DNA from 3 places in the Azohydromonas sp. genome. Region 3 is predicted to be linked to each of the others. Evidence: predicted binding sites of a transcription regulator. Region 3 holds the regulator's gene; each other region holds the start of a gene.
What was found. The regulator NrdR, encoded in region 3, represses ribonucleotide reductase genes. The targets are predictions, from matches to a motif close to CACNANATNTNGTG.
Positions count from the first base shown of each region.

Region 1: PKC53_RS14530 (ribonucleoside-diphosphate reductase subunit alpha) is a predicted target of NrdR. The motif match lies at 3,573-3,586, and genes of this name have one in related genera.
Region 2: PKC53_RS16245 (ribonucleoside triphosphate reductase) is a predicted target of NrdR. The motif match lies at 7,293-7,306, and genes of this name have one in related genera.

Region 1 is NZ_DAOKZA010000043.1:145-9,838, forward strand. It holds partial or broken gene PKC53_RS14525 (ribonucleotide-diphosphate reductase subunit beta) at 1-65, opposite strand, end outside; gene PKC53_RS14530 (ribonucleoside-diphosphate reductase subunit alpha) at 492-3,395, opposite strand; gene ampD (1,6-anhydro-N-acetylmuramyl-L-alanine amidase AmpD) at 3,777-4,394, opposite strand; gene PKC53_RS14540 (sigma-54 dependent transcriptional regulator) at 4,366-5,835, opposite strand; gene PKC53_RS14545 (PAS domain-containing sensor histidine kinase) at 5,832-7,778, opposite strand; gene PKC53_RS14550 (PP0621 family protein) at 7,771-8,007, opposite strand; gene ccsA (cytochrome c biogenesis protein CcsA) at 8,012-8,842, opposite strand; gene ffh (signal recognition particle protein) at 8,910-9,694, shown strand, end outside.
Region 2 is NZ_DAOKZA010000055.1:10,288-19,981, reverse strand. It holds gene PKC53_RS16275 (adenosylcobalamin-dependent ribonucleoside-diphosphate reductase) at 1-1,606, opposite strand, end outside; gene PKC53_RS16270 (NnrS family protein) at 1,743-3,065, opposite strand; gene PKC53_RS16265 (SirB2 family protein) at 3,214-3,621, opposite strand; gene PKC53_RS16260 (secondary thiamine-phosphate synthase enzyme YjbQ) at 3,714-4,133, shown strand; gene PKC53_RS16255 (anaerobic ribonucleoside-triphosphate reductase activating protein) at 4,164-4,946, opposite strand; gene nrdD (anaerobic ribonucleoside-triphosphate reductase) at 4,988-5,176, opposite strand; gene PKC53_RS16245 (ribonucleoside triphosphate reductase) at 5,224-7,245, opposite strand; gene PKC53_RS16240 (ornithine cyclodeaminase family protein) at 7,471-8,403, shown strand; gene PKC53_RS16235 (flavin reductase family protein) at 8,409-8,996, shown strand; gene PKC53_RS16230 (YbaN family protein) at 9,113-9,484, opposite strand; gene PKC53_RS16225 (DUF2249 domain-containing protein) at 9,511-9,694, opposite strand, start outside.
Region 3 is NZ_DAOKZA010000058.1:61-9,754, reverse strand. It holds gene ribBA (bifunctional 3,4-dihydroxy-2-butanone-4-phosphate synthase/GTP cyclohydrolase II) at 1-57, opposite strand, end outside; gene PKC53_RS16600 (riboflavin synthase) at 242-853, opposite strand; gene ribD (bifunctional diaminohydroxyphosphoribosylaminopyrimidine deaminase/5-amino-6-(5-phosphoribosylamino)uracil reductase RibD) at 958-2,148, opposite strand; gene PKC53_RS16590 (NF038132 family protein) at 2,299-3,108, opposite strand; gene PKC53_RS16585 (pilus assembly protein PilV) at 3,454-4,677, opposite strand; gene PKC53_RS16580 (PilX N-terminal domain-containing pilus assembly protein) at 4,677-6,032, opposite strand; gene PKC53_RS16575 (prepilin-type N-terminal cleavage/methylation domain-containing protein) at 6,051-6,725, opposite strand; gene PKC53_RS16570 (GspH/FimT family pseudopilin) at 6,719-7,309, opposite strand; gene PKC53_RS16565 (type IV pilin protein) at 7,306-7,788, opposite strand; gene PKC53_RS16560 (GspH/FimT family pseudopilin) at 7,914-8,474, opposite strand; gene nrdR (transcriptional regulator NrdR) at 8,622-9,065, opposite strand; partial or broken gene glyA (serine hydroxymethyltransferase) at 9,158-9,694, opposite strand, start outside.

The DNA of each region.
Region 1 (9,694 bases), on a different contig from region 3:
GCGCGTCGCGCGGGCACGGCCTCGGCCAGCGACAGCGAAGGCGACGAGAGGGGCGACGGGGTCATGGTCCGCGCGTCGCGAGGCCGGCTCGGCGCAGCGGGGTTCGCAGGTGTCGTGGAGGGGCGAACGTCGTCTTCCCAGACCAGCATGTGTGTGTACGTCCTGTTCGTTGAAATTATCCGAGTGTTGCGTCGAAACACCAAGCACTTGTTGACATCGAGGCGCGCGCGTTGTTGCGACCTCGCATCGAAGCGGCGACGTTCGCGCACGCCGCTGCATCGATGCATCGTCACGCGCTCACGTGCCCGATCTCACTGGCAGGCCTCGCAGCCGGGGTTGTGGCTGCGACTCGCGTCGCTGCGCGACACGAGCCTTCGCCGCAACCCGCTGCAACCGTCTGCTCACTGACACGCCTCGCAGTCGGGGTTGTGGCTGCGACTCGCGTCGCTGCGCGACACGAGCCTTCGCCGCAACCCGCTGCAACCGTCTGCTCACTGACACGCCTCGCAGTCGGGGTTGTCGATCGCGCAGAACTTGACGTCGCTCGCCGGCTCGGCCGCGGACGGCGTGCCGCCGCCGGCCTGCGGCACGGCGTTGAGCTGGCGCGTGTTCACGGTGCTCATCTCGACGTGCGTCGCGCTCGTCGTGCGCAGGTAGTACGTCGTCTTCAGGCCGCGCAGCCACGCGAGCTTGTAGGTCTCGTCGAGCTTCTTGCCCGACGCGCCGGCCATGTAGATGTTCAGGCTCTGCGCCTGGTCGATCCACTTCTGCCGGCGCGCCGCCGCCTCGACGAGCCAGGCCGGCTCGATCTCGAAAGCGGTCGCGTACAGCTGCTTCAGCTCACCGGGCACGCGGTCGATGGCGCGCAGCGACCCCTTGTAGTGCTTCAGATCCATCAGCATCACGTCGTCCCACAGGCCCAGCCGCTTGAGGTCGCGCACCAGGTACTCGTTGACCACCGTGAACTCGCCCGACAGGTTCGACTTGACCGACAGGTTGCCGAAACTCGGCTCGATCGACGCGTCGACGCCGATGATGTTGCTGATCGTCGCCGTCGGCGCGATCGCCACGCAGTTGCTGTTGCGCATGCCGTGCTGCGCGATGCGTGCGCGCAGCGCGTCCCAGTCGAGCGTCGCCGAGGTGTCGACTTCGACGTAAGACGGGGCGGGGGCCCCGTCTCTCAACGGGGCCGTGCCGCGCTCCTGCGCCAGAAGCTTCAGCGTGTCCAGCGGCAGGATGCCGCGGTCCCACAGGCTGCCGCGGTAGCTCGAGTAGCGCCCGCGCTCCTCGGCCAGCTCGGTGCTGGCCCAGTACGCGTGGTAGCACACCGCCTCCATTGAGCGGTCGGCGAACTCGACCGCCTCGGCGCTGGCGTACGGCACGCGCAGCTGGTACAGGCTGTCCTGGAAGCCCATGATGCCCAAGCCCACCGGGCGGTGGCGCAGGTTGCTGTCGCGTGCCTTCTTGACCGCGTAGTAGTTGATGTCGATGACGTTGTCGAGCATGCGCATCGCCGTGGCCACCGTCTTCTTCAGCTTGGCGTGGTCGATGGCCTTCGAGCCGTCCGGCGCCGCCTTCAGGTGCTGCGCCAGGTTCACCGACCCCAGGTTGCACACCGCGATCTCGCTGTCGCTGGTGTTCAGCGTGATCTCGGTGCACAGGTTCGAGCTGTGCACGACGCCGACGTGCTGCTGCGGAGAGCGGACATTGCAGGCGTCCTTGAACGTGATCCACGGGTGCCCGGTCTCGAACAGCATCGACAGCATCTTGCGCCACAGGTCCTTGGCCGGCATGCGCTTGTAGAGCCTGATCTCGCCGCGGTCGACCTTGGCCTCGTACGCGGTGTAGGCGGCCTCGAAGTCGGCGCCGAACCTGTCGTGCAGGTCGGGACAGGTGCTGGGGCTGAACAGCGTCCAGTCGCCCCCCTCGATCACCCGCTTCATGAACAGGTCGGGGATCCAGTTGGCGGTGTTCATGTCGTGCGTGCGCCGCCGGTCGTCGCCGGTGTTCTTGCGCAGCTCGAGGAACTCCTCGATGTCGAGGTGCCAGCTCTCCAGGTACGCGCACACCGCCCCCTTGCGCTTGCCGCCCTGGTTGACCGCCACCGCGGTGTCGTTGACCACCTTCAGGAACGGCACCACGCCCTGGCTCTTGCCGTTGGTGCCCTTGATGTAGCTGCCCAAAGCGCGCACGCGCGTCCAGTCGTTGCCCAGGCCGCCGGCGAACTTGGACAGCAGCGCGTTCTCCTTCAGCGCCTCGTAGATGCCGTCGAGGTCGTCGGCCACCGTGGTCAGGTAGCAGCTCGACAGCTGGCTGCGCCGCGTGCCGCTGTTGAACAGCGTCGGCGTGCTGCTCATGAAGTCGAAGGTCGACAGCACGTCGTAGAACTCGATCGCGCGCGCCTCGCGGTCGATCTCGTTGAGCGCCAGGCCCATGGCCACACGCATGAAGAACGCCTGCGGCAGCTCGATGCGCTGCTCGTCGACGTGCAGGAAGTAGCGGTCGTACAGCGTCTGCAGGCCGAGGTAGTCGAACTGCAGGTCGCGCTCGGGCTTCAGCGCGGCCCCCAGCCGGGCGAGGTCGAACTGCAGCAGCTTGTCGTCGAGCAGCTCGGCGGCCACGCCCTTCTTCACGCATTGCGGGAAGACCTCGGGGTAGCGCTCGGCCATCTGCGCCTGCGTCGTCTCCTCGCCGAGAATCTCCTGGCGGATCGTGTGCAGCAGCAGCCGTGCGGTGGCGCGCGTGTAGCCCGGCTCGCGCTCGATCAGCGTGCGCGCGGCGAGGATCGCCGCCTTGTGCACCTCGGCCAGCGGCACGCCGTCGTAGAGGTTGCGGCGCGTCTCGGCGAGGATCGGCTCGGCCCTGACCTCGTCGCCCAGCCCCTCGCAGGCCGAGGCGATCAGCGCCTGCAGCTTCGCCTCGTCGAGCGGCAAGCGCTGGCCGCGCACGTCGGTGACGTGCAACGCCGGCGCCGCGGGCGCGGCGGTCTGCGCCTGCTTCGCGCGCTCCTGCGCGCGGCGCTCGCGGTACAGCACGTAGGCACGTGCCACCTCGTGGTGGCCGCCTCGCATCAGGCCGAGCTCGACCTGGTCCTGCACGTCCTCGATGTGGAACGTGCCGCCGCCGGGGCGCGAGCGCAGCAGCCCGCGCACCACCGTCTCGGTCAGCTCGTCGACGGTCTCGCGCACGCTCGCCGACGCCGCGCCCTGCGTGCCGTGCACCGCCAGGAAGGCCTTCATCAGCGCCACCGCGATCTTGTTCGGCTCGAAGGCGACCACCGCGCCGTTGCGGCGGATGATCTGGTAGCCGTGATAAGCGCTGACCGGCGCGACGGACGACGGCTGCGCGGCGGCGACGAAGGTGGTGCTGACGGGGCTGGCGGCGATGTTGTGCATGGAGCTCCTCTCTCGGGTCGTCGGTGTGCCTCGCCCCCCCGGGCCTCGGCGCGAGGCGCCACAGCGCGCGGCCGCTCGGCGGTCCGCGCACCGGCGGTTGTGGACAAGGATGTGGAAACGCGCTGGAGTGATCGTGGACAACGAACACTACATCTAGGGGTTGCCGGGATCTTACAGCACTAGATATGGTGTGCCGCGATGCGGGAATGCCCGGGTGGCGCGAGGCCGCCGAATCCCTCCCGACTCGCGCCGGCCATCGCTGCGGCGCCGGCACCGGCGATGGCCGATCGCACGACCCTCGAGTGACCGCCGGGCCTGCGGTGCTGCCGGCGCGTCCCGCCCGAGCCGGAGGCGCCGAGCGCGTGCGAGGTGGCGCTTCCTTCAGCCCAGCGCCGGCAGCGCCAGCGCGGCAGCGGCGGTGGGCGTCGCGAGCCGGCGCTGCAGCAACGCCCAGTCGAAGCCGGGGCCGGGGTCGGCCTTGCGACCCGGTGCGACGTGCTCGTGCCCGACCACCTCGCGCACCGGGTAACGCCGGCACAGTGCGCGCAACAGCGTGGCCAGCGAGCGGTACTGCGCGCGCTCGAAGCGCTCGGCCTCGAGCCCTTCGAGCTCGACGCCGATCGACCAGTCGTTGCAGCCGTCGCGCCCGCGCCACTGCGACGCGCCAGCGTGCCAGGCGCGCTCGTCGCACGAGACGAACTGCACGCGCTCGCCGTCGCGGCGGATCAGGAAGTGCGCCGACACCCTCAGCCCGCGCAGCCGCTCGTAGTAGGGATGCGCGTCGGCGTCGAGCCGGTTCGTGAAGAGTCGCTCGATGTCGTCGCCGCCGTACACGCCGGGCGGCAGACTGATCGAGTGGATCACCACCAGGTCGATCGACGTGCCCGGGGGCCGCGGGCCGAAGTTCGGCGACGCGCAGCGCCGCGCGCCGCGCCACCACCCCTGCGACCAACCGCGTGCGCGGCGGGACTCAGCCGGGATCGCGCCGTTCACCGCCATGGTCCCCGGGGTCGACGCCGAGGCGCGCCATGCGGTAGCGCATCTGGCGCAACGTCAGCCCGAGGCTGGCGCCGGCGGCGGTGCGGTTGTAGCGGTGGCGCTCGAGAGCGCGCTCGAGGATCTCGCGCTCGACCGCGTCGAGGTGCGCGACGAGGTCGCGCGGTAGCGGCGCGGTGCCGTCGGGCGGTGGCGCGGCCGCGACCTCGACGGCGTCCTGCATCCCGGGCTCGGCGTCGGCCAGCGCGACCTCGGGCAGGCCGAGGTCCGCGGCGTCGATGACGTCGCCGCCCGACAGCGCGACCGCGCGGTGCAGCAGGTTCTCGAGTTCACGCACGTTGCCGGGGAAGGGATAGCGCGCCAGCAGCGATAGCGCCGCCGCGCTCAGCGTCGGCGGCGGGCTGACGCCGGCGTCGGCGGCGAGCCGCGCGAGCACGGCCTCGCACAGCTCCGGCAGGTCGGCGATGCGCTCGCGCAGCGGCGGCACGCAGATCTGGATCACGTTGAGCCGGTAGTACAGGTCCTGGCGGAAGCGCCCGGCCTGCACCTCGGCCGCGAGGTCCTTGTGCGTGGCGCTGACGATGCGCACGTTCACCGGCGTCTCGCCGGTGGCGCCGACCGGGCGCACCGAGCGCTCCTGGATCGCGCGCAGCAGCTTGCTCTGCATCGCCAGCGGCAGGTCGCCGATCTCGTCGAGGAACAGCGTGCCGCCGTGCGCGGCCTGGAAGAAGCCCTCGCGGTCCTCGGTGGCACCGGTGAACGCGCCCTTGCGGTAGCCGAAGAACTCGGCCTCGAGCAGTGCCTCCGGGATCGCGCTGCAGTTGACGGCGACGAAGGCCTGCGCGCCGCGCGGGCTGACGTCGTGGATCGCGCGCGCCACCAGTTCCTTGCCGGTCCCCGACTCGCCCTGCACCAGCACCGGCGCCATGCTGCGCGCGACCTTCTCGACCAGCGAGCGCACCTGCTGCATCACCGGCGTGCGACCGACCAGCTTGCGCAGCGCGCTCGCCGGCGCAGACGGCGGCGCAGACGGTGGCGGTCGCGCCGCGGCGGTCACCGCCGCGGGCGCAAGACCGAGCGCCGAGGCGACGACGGCGCGGAACTGGCGCAGGTCGACCGGCTTGGTCAGGTAGTCGTAGGCGCCGGCCTTCAGCGCCTCGACCGCGTTCTCTGCCGAGCCGTAGGCGGTGATCACCACCGCCTTCTCGGCGCGTGCGTTCGACTCGAGCCAGTGCAGCACGTCGAGCCCGCTGCCGTCGGGCAGGCGCATGTCGGTGATCACGGCGCTGTAGCGCTGCCCGCGCAGCCGCTCGAGCGCCTCGGCGACGTTGTCGGCGGTCTCGACGGCGTAGCCCTCGCGCACCAGCGTCAGTTCGTACAGCGTGCGCAGGTCGGGCTCGTCGTCGACGACGAGCAGACCGTGGCCGGCCGCGGTCGCATTCATGCCGACGGCGCGTGGGTGGCGCGCATCGTCATCACGAACTCGTTGCGGTGGCGCTGGCCCGGCGGGCGCTGGCGATAGTCGATGCTCGCTCCATATCGTTCGCACAACTCGCGGCAAATATACAGGCCGAGTCCGCTGCCGCGGCTGCGCGTCGAGAAGAACGGCTCGAACAGATGCGGCTCGACGTCGGCGGGGATCGGCGCACCGTCGCTGGCCACGCTCAGCCGCACCACCTGCGGCACCGGCTGCGCGAGCGTCACGACGATCGCGCCGGCGGTGTCGCTGGCGTGGCGCCGTGCGTTGTCGAGCAGGTTGACGAGCACGCGGCGCAGGTGCTCGGGGTCGAACCACACGTGCAGCGGCCCCGGTGCGAGCGTCAGCCTCAGGCGACTGGCGTCGCCCAGCGGCAGCCCTGCGGTGGTCGCCCAGTCGCGCACCACCGCGTCGACCTCGGCCGCCGCGTCGACCGCCTGCGGCGCGGCCGACGCCCCGGTTGCGACCTCGAGCACGTCGTCGACGATGCGCTTCAGGCGCTCGACGTTGTCGGCCACCATGCGCGCGAGCTGCTGCTGTGCCGGCGCCAGCGCGTCCTCGCGCAACAGCGCGTTGGCCTGCGCGATCGCTGCCAGCGGGTTGCGGATCTCGTGCGCGATGCCCGCTGACACGCGCCCCATCGCGGCGAGCTTCTCCTGCCGCGTGCGCGCGAGCACGTTGCGCACGTCCTCGATGAACAGCACGCACAGGTCCTCGTGCGCCGGCGCCGCCGCCGCGTCGACCTCGTCCTCGCCCGCCACCGGGCGGCGCCGCGTGAAGCGCACGCGCAACCGCAGCGAACGACCGTGCCCGCCGCCGAAGTCCAGCCGCAGGTCCCGCCCGGCGTCGGGCCAGTGCCCGTCGCGGAAGGCGCGCTCGACCGCCTGCACCAGCGCCGCCCAGGCCGGCACGTCGTGCAACGCGAACGGCGCCGCAGGCGCCAGCCCTTCGCCCACCAGCAGCCGGCGCGCCGACGGGTTGGCGCTGCGCACGCGTGCGCGCCGGTCGAGCACGAGCACGCCCTCGCCCATCTCGTCGATCACCAGCCGGTTCAGCTGCGCCTGCTGGCGCGCGATCTCGAGGCTGCCTCGCGCGGTCAGTTCCTCGCGCGCCAGGCGCCCCGCCACCTCGCCGGCAATCAGCGTGACGATGAACAGGCCCGTGCCGGCCAGCCCCGCGGGCGTGATTGCACTGGCCGGGTCGGCGCCGGCGAGCACGAGTCGCCAGCCGTTGGCCAGCAGCAGCAGCGTCACCGCCGCCGCGGTGCCCAGTGCCGCCATGCGGCGGGTCAGCACGCCGGCCATCAGCACCGGCAGCACCAGCAGCGCGAAGTAGTTCAGGTTGGACGACGGCTCGAACAGGTACAGCGCCGAGAACACCAGCAGGTCGACACCGATCGTCGCCAGCCACGGCACCCGGCCCAGCCGCGCGGTCCCGGACGCATCGGCGCCGTCGTGCCGCGGCGGCCACCACCAGGTCGCCACCGCGGCCAGTGCGTAGGCGCCGCTCAGCGCCAGCGGCAGCGCCGCAGTGCGCAGCCCCAGCAGGTGGCCGGCCACCAGCGCCGCCGCCAGCGCGACCCCCAACGCCGCGCGCGCGGCGAGGAAGGTGCGGTAGATGCGCTGGAACGCGGTCGCCCCCTGCGTCGCGACGCGCCGCGCCTGTCGCGACAGGAAGCGGCTATCGGCGGCCTGCGCGTCCGCCCAGCCGGCGGCGAAACGCGACTCTGCGTCGTCGGCCGCCGGCGACGCGGTGTCGACGCCGAGCGCCGCGAACCACGAGGCGTCGAAGTCCTGCAGCGGCGCGCGGCGCTCGGCGCCGCGGCGATCGCCCCGGCGACGGTCGCCGCCGCGACGGCGGTCGCCGGGGCGGCGCTGCGGTGTCGGCGCGGCGACGTCGGGTTCAGGCATCGTCGCGCGGCCCGGCGTCGCGGTGCGCGGCACAGCAGTAGGTGCGCCCGCCGAGCAGCAGCGCCTCGCTGCGCGGCAGGTGCACGCCGCAGTGCGCGCACCGCGCCATGCCCTCGGGCGCGCCCCTGGCCGCACGACGCCCGCGCGGCGGCGTGTCGCGGCGCCGCCGACCGAACATCAGCCACAGCACCAGTGCGACGACGATCAGCACCACCAGGTACTTGGCCATCGCGTCATCCCCCGCGCTGCAGCAGCACTTCGATCACGAAGCGCGAACCGACGTAGGCCAGCACCAGCAGCAGCGCGCCGGCGTACAGCCAGCGCGTCGCGCGCCGGCCGCGCCAGCCCTGCAGGTGACGCCCGGTAATCAGCCCGGCCAGCGTCGCCCAGCCGAGCAGCGAAAACACCGTCTTGTGATCCCATCGCCACAGCCCCGGCGTGCCCAGCGACGCGACCATGCCCACCAGCAGCGCCGCGCTGAGCACGGCGAAGCCGGCGTCGACGAAGCGGAAAGTCAGCCGCTCGAGACGCAGCAGCGGCAACCCCAGCGGCCCGTGGCCCGGCACGGTCTTCATGCGCAGCCGGCGCTCGGCGGCGTCGAGCATCAGCGCATGCGCCACCGCCGCGCCGAACAGCCCGTAGGAGACGATGCCCAGCAGCCAATGCAGCGGCAGCCAGGCCGAGCCCGCGGAGGGCCGCATCTCGCCGGGAAACAGCGCGGCCATCGCCACCACCACCAGCGCCGACACGGCGAGCAGGCGGCGCACCCCCGGCAGCGGCAGCAGACGGCTCTCGACCTGGTGCACGCCGACGACCATCCACACCGTGGCCGACAGCGCCGGCGCGAAGCCGAAGCGCGCACCGACACCCGGCGCGCCGACGCCGGCGATGTCCACCACCAACGCCAGCGCGTGCAGCAGCCAGCCCACCGCCAGGCCCACGTTCGGCAGCCGCGGCGCCGCGCCCTGGGGCAGCAGCGCGAGCAGGTACGCGACCATCGCCGCGACCGCCGGCGCCCACGTCCAGACGTCGTCGGAGCCGGTGGACCCGAACGATAGAATCATCAGGTCAGTGTACTTTCGCGGCCCCGCGGCACCGTTCACGCCGCGCTCCCGGCCGCCGCCCCGCCCGATGGCCTCCGCCCTCACCGACCGCCTGTCGCGCCTGGTCAAGACGATGCGCGGCCAGGCGCGCATCACCGAAAGCAACGTGCAGGACATGCTGCGCGAGGTGCGCATGGCGCTGCTCGAGGCCGACGTCGCGCTGCCGGTGGTGCGCGACTTCATCGCGCGCGTCAGGGACAAGGCGCTCGGCCAGGAGGTGGTCGGCTCGCTGAACCCCGGCCAGGCGCTGGTGGGCATCGTGCACAAGGAACTCGCGCGCACGATGGGGGAGGTCGACGCGCAGGGCGCGCTGCGCCCCGGCGCCGACCTCAACCTCGCGGCGCAGCCGCCGGCGGTGATCCTGATGGCCGGCCTGCAGGGCGCCGGCAAGACCACGACCACCGCCAAGCTCGCCAAGCACCTGATCACCAAGCGCAAGAAGAAGGTGCTCACGGTGTCGGCCGACGTCTACCGCCCCGCGGCGATCGAGCAGCTGAAGACCGTCACGCAGCAGGCCGGTGCCGAGTGGTTCCCGTCGGCGCCCGAGCAGCGGCCGCGCGACATCGCACTGGCGGCGCTGGACCACGCACGCAGGCATTACCACGACGTGCTGCTCGTCGACACCGCCGGCCGGCTGGCGATCGACGAGGCGCTGATGGCCGAGATCCGCGAGCTCCATGCGGCGCTCAACCCGGTGGAGACACTGTTCGTCGTCGACGCGATGCAGGGCCAGGACGCCGTCAACACCGCCAAGGCGTTCAAGGAAGCGCTGCCGCTGACCGGCGTGATCCTGACCAAGCTCGACGGCGACTC
Region 2 (9,694 bases), on a different contig from region 3:
TCATCTCGAGCGCGGTGACGAAGGCCTCGGTGAGCGGCGCGTCGGTGCCCTTCAGGTGGCGGTACAGCCGCCAGGCGTGGTCTTCGACGGCGTATTCCTTGAAGCTGCCGTCGGCCTCGCGCTTGCGGCGCGTGTAGGTCCAGCTGAACGCGGGTTCGATGCCGTTGCTGGCGTTGTCGGCGAACGCCAGGCTGATGGTGCCGGTGGGCGCGATCGACAGCAGGTGCGAGTTGCGGATGCCCTGCGTGCGGATGCGTTCCTTCAGCGCCGCGGGCAGGCGCGACGCGAAGCGCCCGCCCGACAGGTACAGGTCGGCGTTGAACAGCGGGAACGCGCCGCGTTCGCCGGCCAGGTCCACCGAGGCGGCGTAGGCGGCGTCGCGCATCGTCTCGCTGATGCGCCGCGCCATGTCGCGCGCGGCTTCGCTGTCGTAGCGCAGCCCCAGCATCACCAGCGCGTCGCCCAGCCCGGTGAAGCCCAGCCCCACGCGGCGCTTGGCCATCGCCTCGTCGTGCTGCTGCGGCAGCGGCCACACGGTGACGTCGAGCACGTTGTCGAGCATGCGCACGGCCACGCGCACCACCTCGGCGAAGCCGGCGTCGTCGAAGCGCGCGCCGGCGTCGAACGGGTCGCGCACGAAGTGCGTCAGGTCGATGCTGCCGAGGCAGCAGCAGCCGTAGGGCGGCAGCGGTTGCTCGCCGCACGGGTTGGTGGCGGCGATGGTCTCGCAGTAGCCGAGGTTGTTGTCGGCGTTGATGCGGTCGAGGAACAGCACGCCGGGCTCGGCGTGGTCGTAGGTGGACCGCATGATCAGGTCCCACAGCTCGCGCGCGCGCAGCCTGCGGTACACCCACAGCCCGTCGGCGCGCTGGTAGGCGCCGTCGGCCTTCTGCGCCGGGCCGGGCTCGGCGCGGTGCGTCAGCTCGACCTCGCCGTCGGCCAGCACGGCCTGCATGAAGGCGTCGGTGACGCCCACCGAGATGTTGAAGTTCTTCAGGTCGCCGCTGTCCTTGGCGCGCACGAACTCCTCCACGTCGGGGTGGTCGCAGCGCAGCACGCCCATCTGCGCGCCGCGGCGGCTGCCGGCGCTCTCCACCGTCTCGCAGCTGCGGTCGAACACGCGCATGTAGCTGACCGGCCCCGACGCGGCGCTGCGCGTGCTGCCCACCCACGCGCCCTTGGGGCGGATGCGCGAGAAGTCGTAGCCCACGCCGCCGCCGCGGCGCATCGTCTCGGCGGCCTCGGTGAGCGCGGTGTAGATGCCGGGGTGGCCTTCGTCGACCTGCGCGATCGAGTCGCCCACCGGCTGCACGAAGCAGTTGATCAGCGTGGCGCTGAGGTCGGTGCCGGCGGCCGACGCGATGCGCCCGGCCGGCACGAAGCCGCGCTGCTGCGCGTGCAGGAAACGCTGCTCCCACTTGCCGCGCTGCTCGGGCGCCTCGACGGCGGCCAGCGCGCGCGCCACGCGCAGGCGCACCTCGTCGATGCTGCGCTCGCCGTCCTTGGCGTACTTCTCGATCAGCACCTCGGTGCTGATGTCCTGCCCAGGCAGCGCGGCGCGGGCGTGGCCGCGGGCGTTGGCGCGGGGGGTGTCGGTGGGGTTCATCGTGTCGGTCTCCGGTGGGGCGCGCCGCCACCGTGGGCGCGCGGGAAGAAAATGGGTCGGCCACTGGTTGGAAATACAGTAGGGGGCTAGTCTAGGCCACCGGCGGCGGGGTGCAAGCGCTGCCGTCGTGTGTGCGCTACCCCGGCCGCCCGTCGACGCGCGGGCGCCCGTACCAGCGCCCGTAGCGCAGCGCCCAGGCGCCGGTCACCGCGGCCCACAGCACCGCGGCGGCGGGGGTCAGCACGCCGGCCAGCGCCGGCAGCAGTTCGGCGCCCAGGCGCAGCAGCACCGCGCCCTGCAGCGCCAGGAACAGCGCCCAGGCGATGCGGTCGGCGGCCAGCGCGCGCCCGCCCTGGCCGCTGGTCACGCGCGTGACCATGGCCAGCAGCGTCGAGCCGAGGAAGCCCATCGTGAAGGCGTGCAGCGGCGCCAGCCCCAGCGCACCGCCGCCGGCGGCGGCCAGCGCGTTCGACGCCGCCGCCAGCGCGAAGGCCACGCCGAGCCAGGCGAAGCCCACGAACAGCATCGCCAGCAGGCGCTGGCGCAGCGGGGCCACCCGCGCCCAGCGCCACGCCAGCGCCAGCAGCAGCAGCGCCAGCGCCGCCTCGAGCGCGGCCAGCAGCGCGTGCGCCGCCGCCGGCCACGGCCACCACAGCGCCTGCGCGGCGTGCGCCGCGGCCTCGACGAGCATCGCGCCGACGAACACCGCCAGCAGCGCGTTCGGCCGCCAAGCGTCGAGCGCCGGCAGCGCCGCGGCGCCGAAGAGCGGGATCATGCGTTGCGCCACCGCCACGAACACCACGCCGGCGAAGCCCCACACGCCGGCCAGCGCCAGCGGGCGCAGCCACGGCGCGTGCTGTAGCGCCACCGCGGCGGCGGCGGCCCACAGCAGCAGCGCGCCGAACGCCAGCGCGCCGGCCGCGCAGCGCAGGTGCAGCCGGTCGTCGACGCGGCTGGCGCGCAGCAGCCGCCCAAAGCGCAGCACGACCAGGCTCCAGCCCAGCGCCACCGCCGCCAGCCCGGCGGCGCACAGCAGCGTGCCCAGCGCCGCGGTGGGCGCGTGCACGCCCAGCACGAACACCGCCCAGCCGCTGAGCTGCGCCAGCACCGGCGCCAGCAGCGTGCGCGCGTCGGGCGGCGGCAGCGCCAGCCAGCGCGGGCCGGCGGTGAACAGGAAGCCGGCGAAGAACTGCGGCATGAAGCCGAACACCATCAGCAGCGCGTGCGCCGGCGCCGGCGCCAGCTGCCACGGCAGCGCCACGCCGCGCGCACGCGCCAGCAGCACCAGCGCCCACCACAGCGCGCTCGCGCCCAGCACCAGCGCGCCGGCGGCGAACGCCAGCCGGTGCGGCGCGGCGAACAGCCAGCGCAGCCGCCACGGCGGCGGCGGCGCGGCCGCGGCGGCGCGGCGCAGCGCGGCGGGCCGCGGGGCGGCGGGGGGGACCGGGGCGGGGCTCATCGTGCGGCAGGGGGCGGGCCGGCGGCTGCGGCGCGCGCCACGGCCGCGGCGCCGGCGGCCGGCCGCCTGGGCGGGCGCCACCTTAGGCGCACGCCCGGGGCATGGATTTGACCGATGTCATGCGCGCCGGCGCCCGGCGGCGGCGCGTCTAGCCGAGCAGCGAACACAGCGGCCACAGCGGCTGGCGCGTGATCGCGACCATCGCCATGTAGCCGTAGCAGCCCAGCGCCGCCGCGGTCCAGCCCAGCCGCGCGCCGACGCCGCGCGAGCGGCGCAGCGCCATCGTGCCCAGCCCCACGTAGACCACCAGCAGCGCGAGCTTGGTGCCCAGCCAGGCGTCGGCCAGCGGGTGCAGCTGCAGCGCGATCCACAGCGACGCGCCGCCGGCGAGCAGCGCGGTGTCGACGACCCAGCTCGTCGCGCGCGCCCACAGCGCCAGCGGCCAGCGCGCGCCGGCCAGCGACGCGAAGGCGCGCAGCGCGAACCAGGCGACGCTGGCGCCGACCATCGTCAGGTGCAGGTGGCGCAGCGCGGCGTAGTGCTCGATCAGGTTCATGCGCGGCGCGCATTGTGCCCGCGGCCGGCCCGCGCACCGTTGACCCCGCACCACGTCGTCGACTACAAGCCGCCCGCAGGGGCCGATCGTTCATGCGCCAGTCGCACACCACGCTCGAGGTGAACAACCGCGGCCGGGGCATGGTCGACATCACGCGCCCGGTGGCCGACTGGGTGCGCGCCAGCGGCATCGCCACCGGGCTGCTGACGCTGTTCGTGCGCCACACCTCGGCCAGCCTGCTGATCCAGGAGAACGCCGACCCCGCCGTGCAGCGCGACCTGGAGCGCTTCTTCGCGCGGCTGGTGCCCGACGGCGACGCGCTGTTCGAGCACCGCAGCGAGGGCGACGACGACATGCCGGCGCACGTGCGCAGCGCACTGACCGCCACGCAGCTGGCGGTGCCGCTGGTGGACGGGCGGCTCGTGCTGGGCACCTGGCAGGGCATCTACCTGTACGAGCACCGCCGCCGCGCGCACGCGCGCCAGGTGGTGCTGCACCTGATCGGCGACTAGGGCGGCGGGCGCGGGACGGCCGGCCCGCCCTCAGGCGTCGCGACGCAGTTCGAAGCGGTCGAACATCGCGCCCAGCGCGTCGAGCGTGGTGCGCGCGGGGTAGTGTGCGCTCACCGCCGGCAGCGGCGCGGTGGCGCCGGCGGGCCGGCAGACCTGCAGCGCGTAGCGGCGCACGCCGGCCGCGGCCAGCGACGCGCCGAGCGCGACGAGCGCCGCGTCGTCGAGCAGCGCCGGGTGCGCGGTGGTGCGGCACTCGAAGTCGACGCCGGCAGCGAGCAGCGCCGCCAGCGCGGCTCGCGGCGCGCGCGTGCTGCCGGCGACGCCGGTCACGCGGTCGTGCGCGGCGGCGTCGGCCAGCGGCGCCTTGACGTCGAAGCCGACCCAGTCGACCGACGGCAGCACCGCGGCGAGCCGGCGCGGGTACAGGCCCGCGGTGTGCAGCCCGACGCGAAAGCCCAGCGCGCGCACCGCCGCCATCGCCGACGGCAGCGCGGGGTCGAGCGTCGGCTCGCCGCCGCTGAACACCACCGCGTCGACCAGCCCGGCGCGGCGTTCCAGCCAGCGTGCGAACGCCGGCCAGCCGCCGGCATGGCCGGCGCCGTCGCGCGGCTGCAGGTGCGGGTTGTGGCAGTACACGCAGCGCCACGGGCAGCCCTGCACGAACACCACCGCGGCGAGCGCACCGGGGTAGTCGATGGTCGTGAACGGCGTGACGCCGCCGATGCGCAGCGCGCCGGCGCGCGTGTCGGCGGTCGCGTCGGCGGTCGCGTCGATGGTCTCGACTTCGGCCGCGATGGTGGTCGCGAGGTCCATCGTGCTGCGCTGGCGGCGCGGCGCAGCGCGCCGCGGGCGCTTCAGTGCGCGAACGCGCACTGCTCCTCGAAGTACACGCGCTCGGCGAACTCGCCCTTCTTGCCAGTGTTGAACGACGACACCGGGCGGTGGTAGCCCATCACGCGGGTCCACACCTCGCAGCGCTGGCGCTCGTCGTCGGCGAGCGTGACTTCGGTGGCGGTCTCGGGGGCGAACGTGGTGTCGCTCATGCGCGGTGCTCCTGTGCGGGTGGAGGGGAAGGACGGGACGGGTGGGGTCAGGCGACGGCCAGCCGCGCGCGTTTGGCCGCGAGCCGCTCGTCGTCGCACTTCGGGCAGAAGTCGTGGCGCCCGCGCAGGTAGCCGTGCGTCGGGCAGATCGAGAACGTCGGCGTGACGGTGACGTACGGCAGGCGGAAGCGCGACAGCGCGCGCCTGACCAGCTCGCGGCAGGCGTCTGCGCTGGACAGCGGCTCGCTCATGTACAGGTGCAGCACGGTGCCGCCGGTGTACTTGCGCTGCAGCTCCTGCTGGCGCTCGAGCGCCTCGAACGGGTCGTCGGTGAAGCCCACCGGCAGCTGCGAGCTGTTGGTGTAGTACGGCTGCTCGGGCGTGCCGGCCTGCAGGATGCCGGGGAAACGCTTGCGGTCTTCCTTGGCGAAGCGGTAGGTGGTGCCCTCGGCCGGCGTGGCCTCGAGGTTGTACAGGTGGCCGGTGTCCTCCTGGAACTGCACCATGCGCGCGCGCACGTGGTCGAGCAGGCGCAGCGCGAACGCGTGGCCCCACGGCGTGGTGATGTCCTCGCGGTCGTGCGTGAAGTTGCGGATCGCCTCGTTGATGCCGTTGACGCCCAGCGTCGAGAAGTGGTTGCGCAGCGTGCCCAGGTAGCGCTTGGTGTACGGGAACAGCCCCTGGTCGATCAGCCGCTGGATGACCTTGCGCTTGATCTCGAGGCTGTCGCGGCCGATCTCGAGCAGCTGGTCGAGCCGCGCGAGCAGCGCGGCCTCGTCGCCGGCGAACAGGTGGCCGAGCCGCGCGCAGTTGACGGTGACCACGCCGAGCGAGCCGGTCTGCTCGGCCGAGCCGAACAGCCCGTTGCCGCGCTTGAGCAGCTCGCGCAGGTCGAGCTGCAGGCGGCAGCACATGCTGCGCACCATGTGCGGCTCGAGGTCGGAGTTGAGGAAGTTCTGGAAGTACGGCAGCCCGTAGCGCGCGGTCATCTCGAACAGCGCCTGCGCGTTCGCGCTGTCCCAGTCGAAGTCCTTGGTGATGTTGTAGGTCGGGATCGGGAACGTGAACACGCGGCCCTTGGCGTCGCCGGCCATCATCACGTCGATGTAGGCGCGGTTGACGAGGTCCATCTCGCGCTGCAGCTCGCCGTAGGTGAACGCCATCTCGACGCCGCCGATCACCGGCACCTGCTCGCGCAGGTCCTCGGGGCAGGTCCAGTCGAACGTGAGGTTGGTGAACGGCGTCTGCGTGCCCCAGCGCGACGGCACGTTGAGGTTGTAGATCAGCTCCTGCAGGCACTGGCGCACCTGCGCGTAGTCGAGGCCGTCCTTGCGCACGTACGGCGCGAGGTAGGTGTCGAAGCTGCTGAAGGCCTGCGCGCCGGCCCACTCGTTCTGCAGCGTGCCGAGGAAGTTGACGATCTGGCCCACCGCGCTGCTCAGGTGCTTCGGCGGCCCGGCCTCGACCTTGCCCGGCACGCCGTTGAGCCCCTCGTGCAGCAGCGTGCGCAGGCTCCAGCCGGCGCAGTAGCCGCTGAGCATGTCGAGGTCGTGCACGTGAATGTCGGCGTCGCGGTGGGCGCGGCCGACCTCGGGCGGGTAGACGTGGTCGAGCCAGTAGTTGGCCACCACCTTGCCGCTGACGTTGAGGATCAGCCCGCCCAGGCTCCAGCCCTGGTTGGCGTTGGCGTTGATGCGCCAGTCGCGCTGCTGCAGGTACTCGTCCATCGCCGACTGCACGTCGACCAGCGTCTTCTTCGCGTCGCGCAGCTTGCGGTGCTGGTCGCGGTAGACGGTGTAGGCGCGCAGCGTGCGCCGCCAGCCGGCGTCGAACAGCGTCGCCTCGACCTGGTCCTGGATCTGCTCGATCGCCGGCGTGACCGCGCCGAGCGCCGCCAGCCGCGGCAGCACGCCGTGCAGCGCGAGGCGCTGCGCCTCGTCGGCGCCGAACTCGCCGGTGGCGGCGCCGGCGCGTTCGATCGCGCGGGCGATCTTCGCGGCGTCGAAGGCGACGACGCGGCCGTCGCGCTTGATCGCGTGCGTGATGGCGGTGTGCGCGGCGGTGTGCATGGCCCTCCCTCGTGTCCCCAGATCTAGTGTGCGGGGCGCAGCCTACCCACTACATCTAGTGTCGGCAATGCGGGGTCGGCACCGTCGGCGCGATTCTTTGACCTGGCGCAGAGCGGCGCGCGGCGCGGGCTGCGGGGTTTCACCGAGACGGTGGCGGCGGCGCCACGCCCGCCCCCGCCGCGGGCGCGGGTATGCTGGCCGCGCCGCACCGCGACCTCGTCCCCCATGCAGACCTTCGACGCCGAGGCCACCCGCGCCGCGCTGCCCTTCGAGCGGCTGGTGCCGGCGCTGCGCGCGCAGTTCGCCGCCGGCTGCACGGTGCCGCCGCGCCACGTGCACGAGGTGGCGGCCGGCGCCGAGACGATGACCTCGCTGATCATGCCGGCGTGGACCGCGCGGCACTACGGCGTCAAGACGGTGAACATCGCGCCGGGCAACGCGGCGCGCGGGCTGCCCGGGCTGCACGCCGCGTACCTGCTGTTCGACGCGCTCAGCGGCGCGCCGCTGGCGCTGATGGACGGCGCGGTGATCACGTCGCGCCGCACCGCGGCGGCGTCGGCGCTGGCCGCGTCGTGGCTGGCGCGCGGCAACGCCAGGCACCTGCTGGTGGTCGGCGCCGGCGCGGTCGCGCGGCTGCTGCCGGCGGCGTACCGCGTGGTGCGGCCGATCGAGCGCGTCAGCGTGTGGGCGCGCCGCGCCGAGGCGGCGCAGCGGCTGGCGGCACTGCTGCGCGACGACGGCTTCGACGCGGCGGCGGTCGACGCGCTCGACGCCGCGGCGGCCGCGGCCGACGTGGTCAGCTGCGCGACGCTGGCCACCGCCCCGGTGGTGCAGGGGCGCTGGCTGCGCGCCGGCAGCCACCTCGACCTGATCGGCAGCTTCACGCCGGCGATGCGCGAGGCCGACGACGACGCGTTCGCCGGCGCGGCGATCTACGTCGACACCGACGAGGCGCTGGCCAAGAGCGGCGAGCTGCTGGGGCCGATGTCGCGCGGGGTGTTCGCGCGCGACGCGGTGCGCGGCACGCTGGCCGCGCTGGCGCGCGGCGAGGTGCCCGGGCGGTGCGACGCCACCGAACGCACGGTGTTCAAGTCGGTGGGCACCGCGCTCGAGGACCTGGCGGCGGCGACGCTGGTGTGGTCGACGCGGCGCGGATGACCGGGATGCGACGCGACGTCGACCTCGCGCACGCGAGCCGCCTCGTCAACCACGGGCCGACGGTGCTCGTCGGCAGCGCGCACGGCGGGCGGCGCAACCTGATGGCGGCGGCGTGGTCGATGCCCGTCGAGTTCACGCCGCCGCGCATCGCGGTGGTCGTCGACAAGAGCACGTACACGCGCGAGCTGGTGCTCGCCGCGGGGGCGTTCTCGCTGAGCGTCCCGGCGCGCGCGCTGGCCGACCTGACCTTCACGGTGGGCAGCGCATCGGGGCGCGACGGCGACAAGTTCGCGCGCTGGGGCATCGACAGCTTCGACGGCCCGGTGCTCGGGCTGCCGCTGGTCGAGGGCTGCGTGGCCTGGCTCGAGTGCCGGCGCATCGCCGAGCCGCACAGCGAACGGGCCTACGACACCTTCTTCGGCGAGGTCGTCTGGGCGCAGGCCGACGCGCGCGTGTTCGCCGACGGGCGCTGGTCGTTGCGCGACGACAACGCCGACCTGCACACGCTGCACCACCTCGGCGGCGGCGTGTTCGCGTGGCCGACGCGGACGGTGCGCGCACGGGTGCTGCCGCAGGTCGACCGCACCGGCTGACCCGCGGGTCGTGCCCCGCATCGAAGGACGGCCGCGTCGATCGTCCGGGCGTGCGTCGGTGGCGACTGCGTTGCCGGCGTCGAGCGGCCGCCGCGGGCGCTTCGGGGGTGGTCTCCTCAGACCTCCGGGCGCCGCCACAGCCACAGCGCGACGCAGGCCATGAAGGCCGGCACGCCGAGCTGCAGCCACAGCGGCAGCGGCGACAGCGCGAGCACGACGGCGCTGGCCACCATCATCAGCGACGCGCCCCACTTGGCGCGGCGCGGCACCGCGCCGTGGTCGCGCCAGCGGCGGATCGCCGGGCCGTGCTTCGGGTGGTTGAGCAGCCAGTACTCGATCCACGGCCAGCCGCGGCCGCCGGCCCAGGCGGCCACCAGCAGGAACGGCACCGTGGGCAGCCCGGGCAGCACGACGCCGAGCATGCCCAGCGCTACGCACAGCAGCGCGAGCGCGCGCCACAGCAGCTGGGTCACCGGGCACGGCAGCATCGCCGCATTCTGCCCGGCGTGGGGCATCACGCCGCCTTGACGAAGTCGATCACCACGCCGCCCGGCTCGCGCTGGCGGTAGGTCACCGCCACGGTTTCGCCGTAGCGACGGGCGAGCTGGTCGAGCAGCGGCAGCGGGTCGTGGTCGTTGACGAAGCGCATCGTCTCGCCGGGGTGCAGCGCGTCGAGCGCGCCGAAGATCGCGGCGTGA
Region 3 (9,694 bases):
GATCACCATGCGCCCGGCGGCCAGCTCGGCCACCAGTTCGGGGACGGGGGAGATCATGGGCGGGATTGTAGGTGGCGGTCACGGTGGCCCCGGGGCCCGCCGGAGGTACCCCCGGCGCGGGCACACTACCTCATTCGCAGAGCCGTGAGCGGTACGCCTTCAAGTGGCCGCCGCGGATCCGGCCTCGCCGCTTCGCCGGCGGCGCCCCCCTGGGGGAGGCGCCGAAGGCGCTTCGGGGGAATCACTTCAGCATGCGCTCGACGTAGCGCGCGATCAGGTCCACTTCCAGGTTCACGCGCGAGCCGGCGGCCAGCGTGCCCAGCGTGGTGTGCTGCACCGTGTGCGGGATCAGGTTGATGCTGAACTCGCAGCCTTCGGCGCGGTCGTCGACGCGGTTGACCGTGAGGCTGACGCCGTTGACCGCCACCGAACCCTTGTAGGCCAGGAAACGCGCCAGGTCCTTCGGCGCCAGCACGCGCAGTTCCCACGACTCGCCCACCGGCGCGAAGTGGGTGACCTGGCCGATGCCGTCGACGTGGCCGCTGACCAGGTGGCCGCCGAGCCGGTCGTGGGCGCGCAGCGCCTGTTCCAGGTTCACCGTGCCGGTGCCGTCGAGCCCGGCGGTGCGCGCCAGGCTCTCGGCCGACACGTCCACCGTGAACTGCGACGCGGCGGCGTCGAGCGAGGTCACCGTCATGCACGCGCCGTTGAGCGCGATGCTGTCGCCGGGCACCGCCTCGGCCAGCCAGCCGGCGGGGGTCTCGACGGTGAGGCGGCGGCCGTGCTCGCGGCCGCTGCCCAGCGGGGTCGACGCGGCGATGCGGCCGACGGCGGTGATGATGCCGGTGAACATGGCGGCGATTGTCGCAGGGCGGCGGGCGGGCCGCCGGGCAGGGCGGCGGGTGGGGCGGCGGACGGGCCGTTGGGCGGGCCGGCCGGCGGGGCGGGCGGCGTGCGTCAGGCGCCTGCGCGGTCGACCTCGGCCGCGCACGGCAGCCGTGCGACGATGCGCAGGTCGTCGCCGACGCGCTCGACGGCGTGCCAGCGCAGCGGCAGCGCGTCGGCCAGTTGCTCCAGCGGGCCGAAGGCGGCCATCTCGCGGCCGATGCCGATCAGCTTGGGTGCCAGGTACACCAGCAGCTCGTCGACCCAGCCGGTGCGCAGCAGCGACGCGTTGAGCTTGTGCCCGGCCTCGACGTGCAGTTCGTTGACGCCGCGCCGGCCCAGGTCGAGCAGCATCGCCGCCAGGTCCACCTTGCCGTGCGCGTCGGGCAGCGCCACCAGTTCGGCGCCGCGCTCGCGCAGCGCGGCGGCGCGCCCGGCGGCAACGACGGTATCGGCGGCATCGACGGTGTCGGCGCCGTGGGCGCCGTGGGCGCCGTCGGCGGCGTGGTAGATCAGTACGTCGCCCGGCGGCTGCAGCAGCCGGGCGGTGGGCGGCGTGCGCAGCCGCGCGTCGACCACCACGCGCAGCGGCTGCAGCACCGTGGGCACGTGGCGCACGTCCAGCCGCGGGTCGTCTTCGAGCACGGTGCCGATGCCGGTGAGCACCGCGCCGGCGCGCCGTCGCCACGCGTGGCCGTCGGCACGTGCCGCCTCCCCGGTGATCCACTGGCTGACGCCGTTGGCGAGCGCCGTGCGCCCGTCGAGCGACGCGGCCACCTTCATGCGCACCCACGGCCGGCGGCGCCGCATGCGCGAGAAGAAGCCGATGTTCAGCTCGCGCGCCGCGGAAGCGACGTCGGCGTCGGCCTCGCCCGCCATCTGCACCGCGACGCCCGCGGTGCGCAGCCGCGCGAGGCCCTGGCCGGCCACCAGCGGGTTCGGGTCACCGACCGCCACCACCACGCGGCCGACGCCGGCGTCGGCCAGCGCGTCGCAGCAAGGCGGCGTGCGGCCGAAGTGCGCGCAGGGCTCGAGCGTGACGTACACCGTGCTGCCGCGCGGGTCGTGCCCGGCCGCGCGTGCGGCCTGCAGCGCGGCCACCTCGGCGTGCGCGCCGCCGGCGCGCTGCGTGAACCCCTCGGCCGTCCAGCCGGCGCCGACGATCACGCAGCCGACGCGGGGGTTGGGGTCGGACAGGGCGATGCTGCGTTCGGCCAGCGCCAGCGCGCGCTGCAGGTGGGCGCGATCGACGGCGTCGTGCATTGGCGCAGTCTAGCGGCGGCGCCGGGCGCTGCAGGCGGGGCCAGACAGCGCAACGGGCGCCCGCAGGCGCCCGTGGAGAAGGCTAGCCGTTCGGCGCCGACGATCCGCTCGGGCCGTCGCCCGGCTGCGGATCGCGGCGCGCCCCGCGGGTCAGCCGCGCCGACGCCGGCGCGAGGCCGCCAGACCGGCCAGCGCCAAGCCCGTCAGGGCGAGGGTGGCGGGCTCGGGCGCGGGGTTCGGGTCGATCGGATCGCCGGCGATGGTGATGCCGTCGAAGGCGAGTCCGCTGTCGTAGATCTGGTCGGCCCAGTTGACGACGCCGAACTCGAGGTAGTAGTTGCCGGCGTCAGGAATGGCGTAGTCCATCTCGATCCAGCCGGTCTGACCGCAGCCTTGGCCGATGCCGGCGAAGCACGCGCCGCTATAGCCACCGAGCGGGCTCCAGATGGTCTTGCCATCGATGATCTCGGTGGTTGCCGGTGCCAGCGTGACTCCCGCGGCCAGTCCGGGCAGCCCGAACCCGGGCACGGTATCGCCGGTCGGGGTGGTGCGCGCTGTGAACAGGATGGTTTCCGCCGTGGTGCCGGTGTTGATGAGCTTCACCCAGGAGTACTCGATGTACCCGGAGCCATCGGACGTGACGTAGTTGAAATAGAAGTTGAGTGCGTCGCCGCTCGCGGCACCGAAGGTCGGCGATCGAGCCACCGAACTGTTGGTTTCAGAGCCGATGTTGAGGTCGCCGTTGTTGCCGGTGGCGCCACTTGTGGACACGTAGCCGTAGTCGCCGCCTTGCGGCGATGCCGTCACGTCGCCATCCGCGCCCAGTGTGCCGCAATGGCTGCCGCCGACGCAGGTGTAGCCGGCCGGCAGGGGTGCCGCCGCGGCCGACCCGCCGGCCAGCATGGCGGCGGCGGCCAGACTGGCTGCCGCCAGCAGCTTCAATCTCGGTTTGTTGCTCATCTTGGTTTCCCTTCAGGAGTGAACTCGCGACCATGAATGCCCAAACCGTCGCTGCGCCCGACACGGCTGTCGCGAAGGCCGTCGCACCGCGCCGCCAGAACGGTTCGATGGATTGGATGCAGATTCCGTGCCAGACCACAAGGGTCGTAGGAATATCTTTAGATTCAATTACTTATCGCCGGTCCCTGAGCTGCCTTCATGGCCACCGCGGGCGGGCGCGCAAAGTTGTAAGAAAACTTGACAGGCGACGCCGCCGTACCGTGGGCTTCGGCGCACCGCACCCTCATGGCACTGATGTGCTGCGGAGCTGATGAACCGCGGCCCCGGATCGGTCGTCGATGCGCGCTACAGCGAAGGCTGGTGATGCCAGGTGGTGCCGTCGACGTACGCCGTCGCGGCGTCGTCGTCGGGGCAGTCGAACGGCGTGCCGGCCGCACCGGCGCGGATGACGAGGAAGTTCTGGTTCAGCAGCGGCGCGTCGACACCGCGTTTCGACGCGTCGGGCGCCGGCGCGCCGTAGTCGAGCGGGTGCTCCTGGTTGCGCATCGCCGGCGTGCCGCTGCCGACCGCGCGGTGGTCGCGGTACGGGGTGTAGCGGCACACGCGGTACGCCGTGTCGGTGGCGTCGGCGATGCTGGCCGCCAGCTGCAGCCCGAGCACCCGCGAGCGCCCCGACCAACGCGGCGGGGTGTCGGCCGGGTCGACCGGCACGGCGCAGAAGTAGCGCACGCCGGACGCGTCCTGTTGCTCGTGGCAGGCAACGCTCAGCACCGACGGGTGCGTGCGTTCGACGACCACCTGCACCGGCAGCGCCGCGCTCGGCGGCAATTCGGCGTCGGCGCCGGCGGGCTGGGCCGACCCGGTGGCGAAGCGCACGTGGCCGCGCAGCAGGAACGCCGTGACGGCCGTGCAGTCGATGGTCGTGCTGCAGATCTGCGTGATCACGCCGGTGGCGTCGTCGAACACCCACGACACCGTGCCGCCGTCGGGCTGCGGCGGCGTGAACCGGCTGGTGGAGCCTTCGTCGACCGCCTCGATCGGGATCGCCGGGTGCCGGCCCGCGGGGCCGCCGAGCGGTGCGCCGGTGCGCGCCAGCCGCAGCGTGCCGGCCAGTTCGGGCGGCACCGCGGTGATCGTCGTGCTCAGCCGCACCGACTGCGGCTCGGTGCCGTCGCGCGCGAGCCACTGCACGTCGACCACCAGCGTCTTCATGCGCGGCGCCGCGGGGGCCGACGCGGCGTCGGCGGCGGCGTCGACGACGGTGCGCGTCAGCGTGAAGGTGGTGTTGGCGTCGGTGCTGTCGGCCGACTCGGGCGGCAGGCTGTCGATGTCGGTGTAGTCGACCTCGTCGGCGACCTCGCCGGTGGCCACGTAGGCGCGCCACTGTTCGACGGCCTGCTGCGCGATGCGCACCGCCTCGCTGCGCTGCCGCGCGACGTCGCCGGTCTGGCGCAGCGTGCTCTGCAGGCCGACGTAGGCGATCATGCCGAAGGTCATCACCGCCAGCGCGACCAGCGCCTCGATCAGCGAAACGCCGCGTGCCGGGCGTGCGCGGTGCGCGGCGGCCATCAGAAGTCCCTCCAGCTGCCCGGCACGCGCACGAACGAGCCGTGGGTCTTGTGCAGGCGCGACAGCGTCGCGGCGTCGTACTCGACGGTGTGCGGGCCGGTGCCCGCCAGCGTCAGCGCCGACTCGGCGACGACGGCGCCGCGCACCGTGGCCGCCACCCCGCCCCACTGCGCGCCGGTCAGGTAGACGACACCGTTCACCACCGCGCCGGCCTGGCTCGCCGTCAGATCGCCGTTGACGACCAGCAGCGCCGGCTCGGCGGCGGTGCCGATGGGTTCGGGCGTGTCCAGGTCGAGGTTGCCGCCGATCCAGACGACGCGGCCCGGGTCGAGCCGCACGAGGTCGCGCACGGCGGCGCCGCTGCAAGTGGGGCTGCAGGTGAGTTCGACGGCGGCCGGCTGCTGTCGGTACGTGTCGCGCCCGGCGCCGAACACGCCGGTGAACATGCGATCGGGCGTGAGCGACGGGTCGGACAGGCGCGGGTCGTTCTCGACCACCGACGCTTCGGTCGGCGTACCCGGCGCGGAAGCCAGCAGCAGCGGCGTGCCCTGGAGGGCGGCATCGCCGGTCAACACGGTGATGCCGGTCGTGCCGTGCACGCTGTTGATCGCGCGCAGCAGGCTGGCGCCGACGTCGAGTTCGCCGCGCACGCTGAGCGCCGCCGCCGGCGGCGCGGCGAGCGCGCCCTTCAACGCGGCGAGCACCGTCACGCGCGCCTGCGCATCGCCCGGCGAGGTGGCATCGGCGCACACCTGCCCGGGGGTGGTGTCGAGGCGCGTGCAGCCGGTGGCCTCGACGCGGACGACGCCCGCGGGATACGGTGGCTCGGCCGGGTTGTCCGGCGCGTCGTGGAAGCGCACGCGGAAGGCGGGGAACGGCCCGGCGCCGGCGGGTTCGGCGAGCGCGGGGGCGGCGGCAGCGGGGCAACTGCAGCGCCAGTCGCTGCCGTCGAACACGCAGGCCGGGCGCAGCGGTTCCTCGGCGGTGCCGTCGGCGTCCTTGTCGTACTTCAGCGCGGTGACCAGCCCCGTGTCGGCGGCGATCTGCAGGTAGCGCTGGCGGAACGCGGTGTCGGTGGTCGATGCGTCGACGTGAGGCTGGCACTGGGCGTCGACGCGCCCGGCGTTGAGCATCGTCAGCGCCCACTCGATGCCGGCCTCGGCGGCTTCGAGCGCCTGCGTCGAACGGTACTGGTTGGCCGAGGTGCGCTGCTCGAAGATCAGGTTGCGGCCGGTGTAGCCGGCCACCAGCGCGACGACCAGCAGCAGCAGCAGCACGACGACGAGCGCCGCCGCGCCGCGCTGGCCGGCGCGCAGGGGGGCGCGGAGGGTGGCAGGGCGGCGGGCCGGTGTCATGGCGGGCACGGCAGCACCTCAGGCGGGGCACTGGCCCTGCGCGTCGTCGTTGCGCACGCGCACGACGGTGCGCAGGCTGCGCTGCACGGCGGGGTCCGAAACCGCCTGGCCGGTGATGTCGACGATGAATTCGCGCACCGTCAGCGTCGGGCAGGCGGGTTCGGCGACGCCGCCGCACGGCGTCGCGCAGGCCAGCACCAGCGTCTGGTGGTTCGGGGTGACGGCGAATGCGGTGACGCGCAGCGTCTTCGGGTCGGTCAGTTCCTGCCAGCCCGCCTCGCCCATGCGCGTCTTCAGCGCGGCGCCTTCGAGCTTGAAGCCGAACGGGCCGTCCTCGCCGGAGTTGCGACGGTAGCGGTAGCCGACCTGCGTCGCGCCGGCTGTCGTCGGGCTGACGCTGGCGTAGGGGTTGGGCTGCGGCACGGCGTCGGGCGTCCAGATACCGCGGTCGGCCCACTGCCAGTGGCTCGCGCGGCGCAGTTCGCGCGTGACGATGTCGGCGGCGGCACGCAGGTCCTGGTGCACCTGCGTCTCGAGCAGCAGGCGCCGGTTGTCGGTGAGCTGCGTCGACGTGAGCATCGCCGCCGAGGCCACCACCAGCAGGCCGACGGCGATGCCCACCATCAGTTCGACGAGCGAGATGCCGCGCTGCACGGCACGGCGCGACGGTCGGCCGAGGTTCCGGGTCAGCACGAGGCGACTCCCTTGACGCCGCCACCGGGCGAACACACCGTCGGACGCCCCGAGCGGCCGACGGTGGTCCTCAGCGAACGCGCGTCGTCGATCGACGCGAACACTTGCACCTCTTCGAGTCGCACGGCGACCAGGCGGTGGTCGACGCGCAGCGCACCCGTCTCGGCGATGAAGCCGAACGACGCTGGCTGATTCTCGGGCAGCGTCAACCGCACGCCGGTGCCGACCGGCACCTGCACCGTGCGGATCTCGACCGTGTGGGCATCGGTGCAACTCGCGCCCGGAGCCTGGGTGCAGTCACAGGTCAGTTCCCAGTCGGCGTTCGTGATCATGTAGATCGTGTAGCACGACATGCTCGCGTCGTCGGCCAGCGTCTTGAAGTGGATGTAGACGTCGCCGTTGCGGCTGGCGGCCTCGGTGCGTGCGTACTGCAGGTCGGTGACCAGTTGCGCGTTCACGCCCTTGAGCCGCTGCACCCGCATGTAGTCGACGAACGACGGCGCCGCGAGCATCAGCAGGATGGCGATGACCGCGATCGCGATCATCAACTCGACCAGCGTGAAGCCGCGGCGGTGCATGGTCATCGGGCCCAGCAACGGTTCGAGGCCGACCAGTCGAAGTCGGCGTCGGCCGCGTCGGCGGCACCGGCGCCGGCCGAACCATAGGACAGGTTGCCGCCGGCAGCGCGAATGCGCAGGCGCTGGCAGTTGCCGTCCTTGGCCTGCGACGAACCCTCGGCCGGCACGGCGGTGACGGCGTAGCCGGTGGCGCCGGCGTTGCCGACGGACAGCGTGTAATGGCCCTTCGGGCTCGCGGCCGTCATGCCCAGCCCGGGCGTCTCGTCGTCGGCCGCGTTGGTCAACGATGCGGCGTAGGCAGCGTGGTTGCCGCGCCAGCGTTCCTGCGCCTGCTGCACGGCCGACAGCGCCTGGTACGCGTCGGAGCGGCGGCTCTTGCGGATGGCGTCCTGAAACGCGGGCAGCGCGACCGCGGCCAGCAGCGCGACCACCGCGACGGCGATCATCGCCTCGATGAGCGTGAAGCCGCCGGTGGCCAAGGGCACCGGCGTTTGCGTCCCAACGCGTGACATAGTTCACTCATTATGAAGGGGACCGAGGGCTCGATCCGAGCGCCGTCCGTCGGTGCAGATCGACCGCTGGTCGTCGGCGCCCTGGTCGCGCTCGAGTCTCAGCACAGGGGGTAACCCGGCAGCCCTGGCGCCGGGGTGCACGAGCGGGTGCGTCCCATCACGTTGACGATCTGCCGCAGCTCGGTGCCGTCGGCGATCCGCACCCGGATCGTGGCCGTGGGCGTGACGGTGCCATAGGTCGGGTCGATGGTCATCGCCTTGACGTTGGCCTTCAGCGTCAATCCACCGTGGCCGGTGACGTGTGCCGCACGCAAGACCTGCCCGGCGCCACTGCAGGTGACGGCACCGTGGGGGTCGCAGGCGCAGGTACCGACGTTTCCGGTATGGGCGACATAACAGCTCGCCGCGTCGCCGGCGAAGAAGCCGATGCGCACCGTCTCGTTGCGCGCCACGGCCAGGCTGCGCGCGTGCTGCACGTCGGTCTCGAACTGCAGCGCGACGCCCTCGAGGTGGCGGCGCTGGCGCATCTGCTCGAACGACGGCATCGCGGCGCCGAGCAGCACGGCGATCACCGCGAGCACGACGGCGGACTCGACGAGGCTCACGCCGCGTTGAAGGCAGGCGAGGCGGACGCGGCGCGGACGTGGCTGGCGGGTCATCGCGGTCTCCGGTGGGCGGTGGCGGACGACCTCAATGTAGGCAGCGGCCTTGCGTGCCGCGCCCCGCGACGGAGGGTGTCGGCGGGGGGAAGACGGGGGACACCGCTTCGGGGCCCCCCGGGCGGGGGACGCCCGTCGTGACGGGGTTCAGATGTCGCGGATCAGCTGCCTGAACTCGTCGACGTCCTCGAAGCTGCGGTAGACGCTGGCGAAGCGCACGTAGGCGACCTTGTCGATGCGCTTGAGCTCGCGCATCACCAGTTCGCCCAGGCGGCTCGAGGCCACCTCGCGCGCGCCGCTGGCGAGCAGCTTGTCCTGGATGCGCTCGAGCGCGGCGTCGACCTGCTCGGTGCTCACCGGACGCTTGCGCAGCGCCAGCAGCATCGACGCGCGCAGCTTCTCGGGGTCGAACTCGACGCGCGAGCCGTCCTTCTTCACCACCGCGGGCAGCGCGATCTCGGGGCGTTCGTAGGTGGTGAATCGCTTGTCGCAGTGCAGGCAACGCCGCCGGCGGCGGATCACCCCACCTTCGTCGGAGTCCCGGGTCTCGACGACCTGGGTCTCGTCGTGGCCGCAGAAGGGGCAGCGCATGGGGGCTCAGCGACGGCCGACGCCGGGCCGCCCCGAGGCGGCCGGCAGCCCCCTCGGGGGGCGGTGCTGCGGCGCAGCCGCAAGCCCGGGGGTCATCGATACACCGGGAACTCGCGCGTCAGCGCTGCCACCTTGGCGCGCACCGCGGCGATGTTCGCCTCGTCGCGAGGCCGGTCGAGCACGTCGGCGATCAGGTGCGCCGTGCGGCGCGCCTGCTCTTCGCGGAAGCCGCGCGTGGTCATCGCCGGCGTGCCCAGGCGGATGCCGCTGGTGACCATCGGCTTCTGCGGGTCGTTCGGGATGCCGTTCTTGTTGCAGGTCATGTGCGCGGCACCGAGGATGGCCTCGGCCTCCTTGCCCGTCAGGCCCTTGGGCCGCAGGTCGACGAGCATCACGTGGCTCTCGGTGCCGCCGCTGACGATGCGCAGGCCGCGCTCGATGAGGGTCTGCGCCAGCACCTTCGCGTTGGCCGCCACCTGCTGCTGGTAGGCCTTGAACTCGGGGTCCAGCGCCTCCTTGAACGCCACCGCCTTGCCGGCGATCACGTGCATCAGCGGCCCGCCCTGGATGCCGGGGAAGATCGCGCTGTTGATCCTCTTCGCGATGGTCTCGTCGTTCATCACGATGAT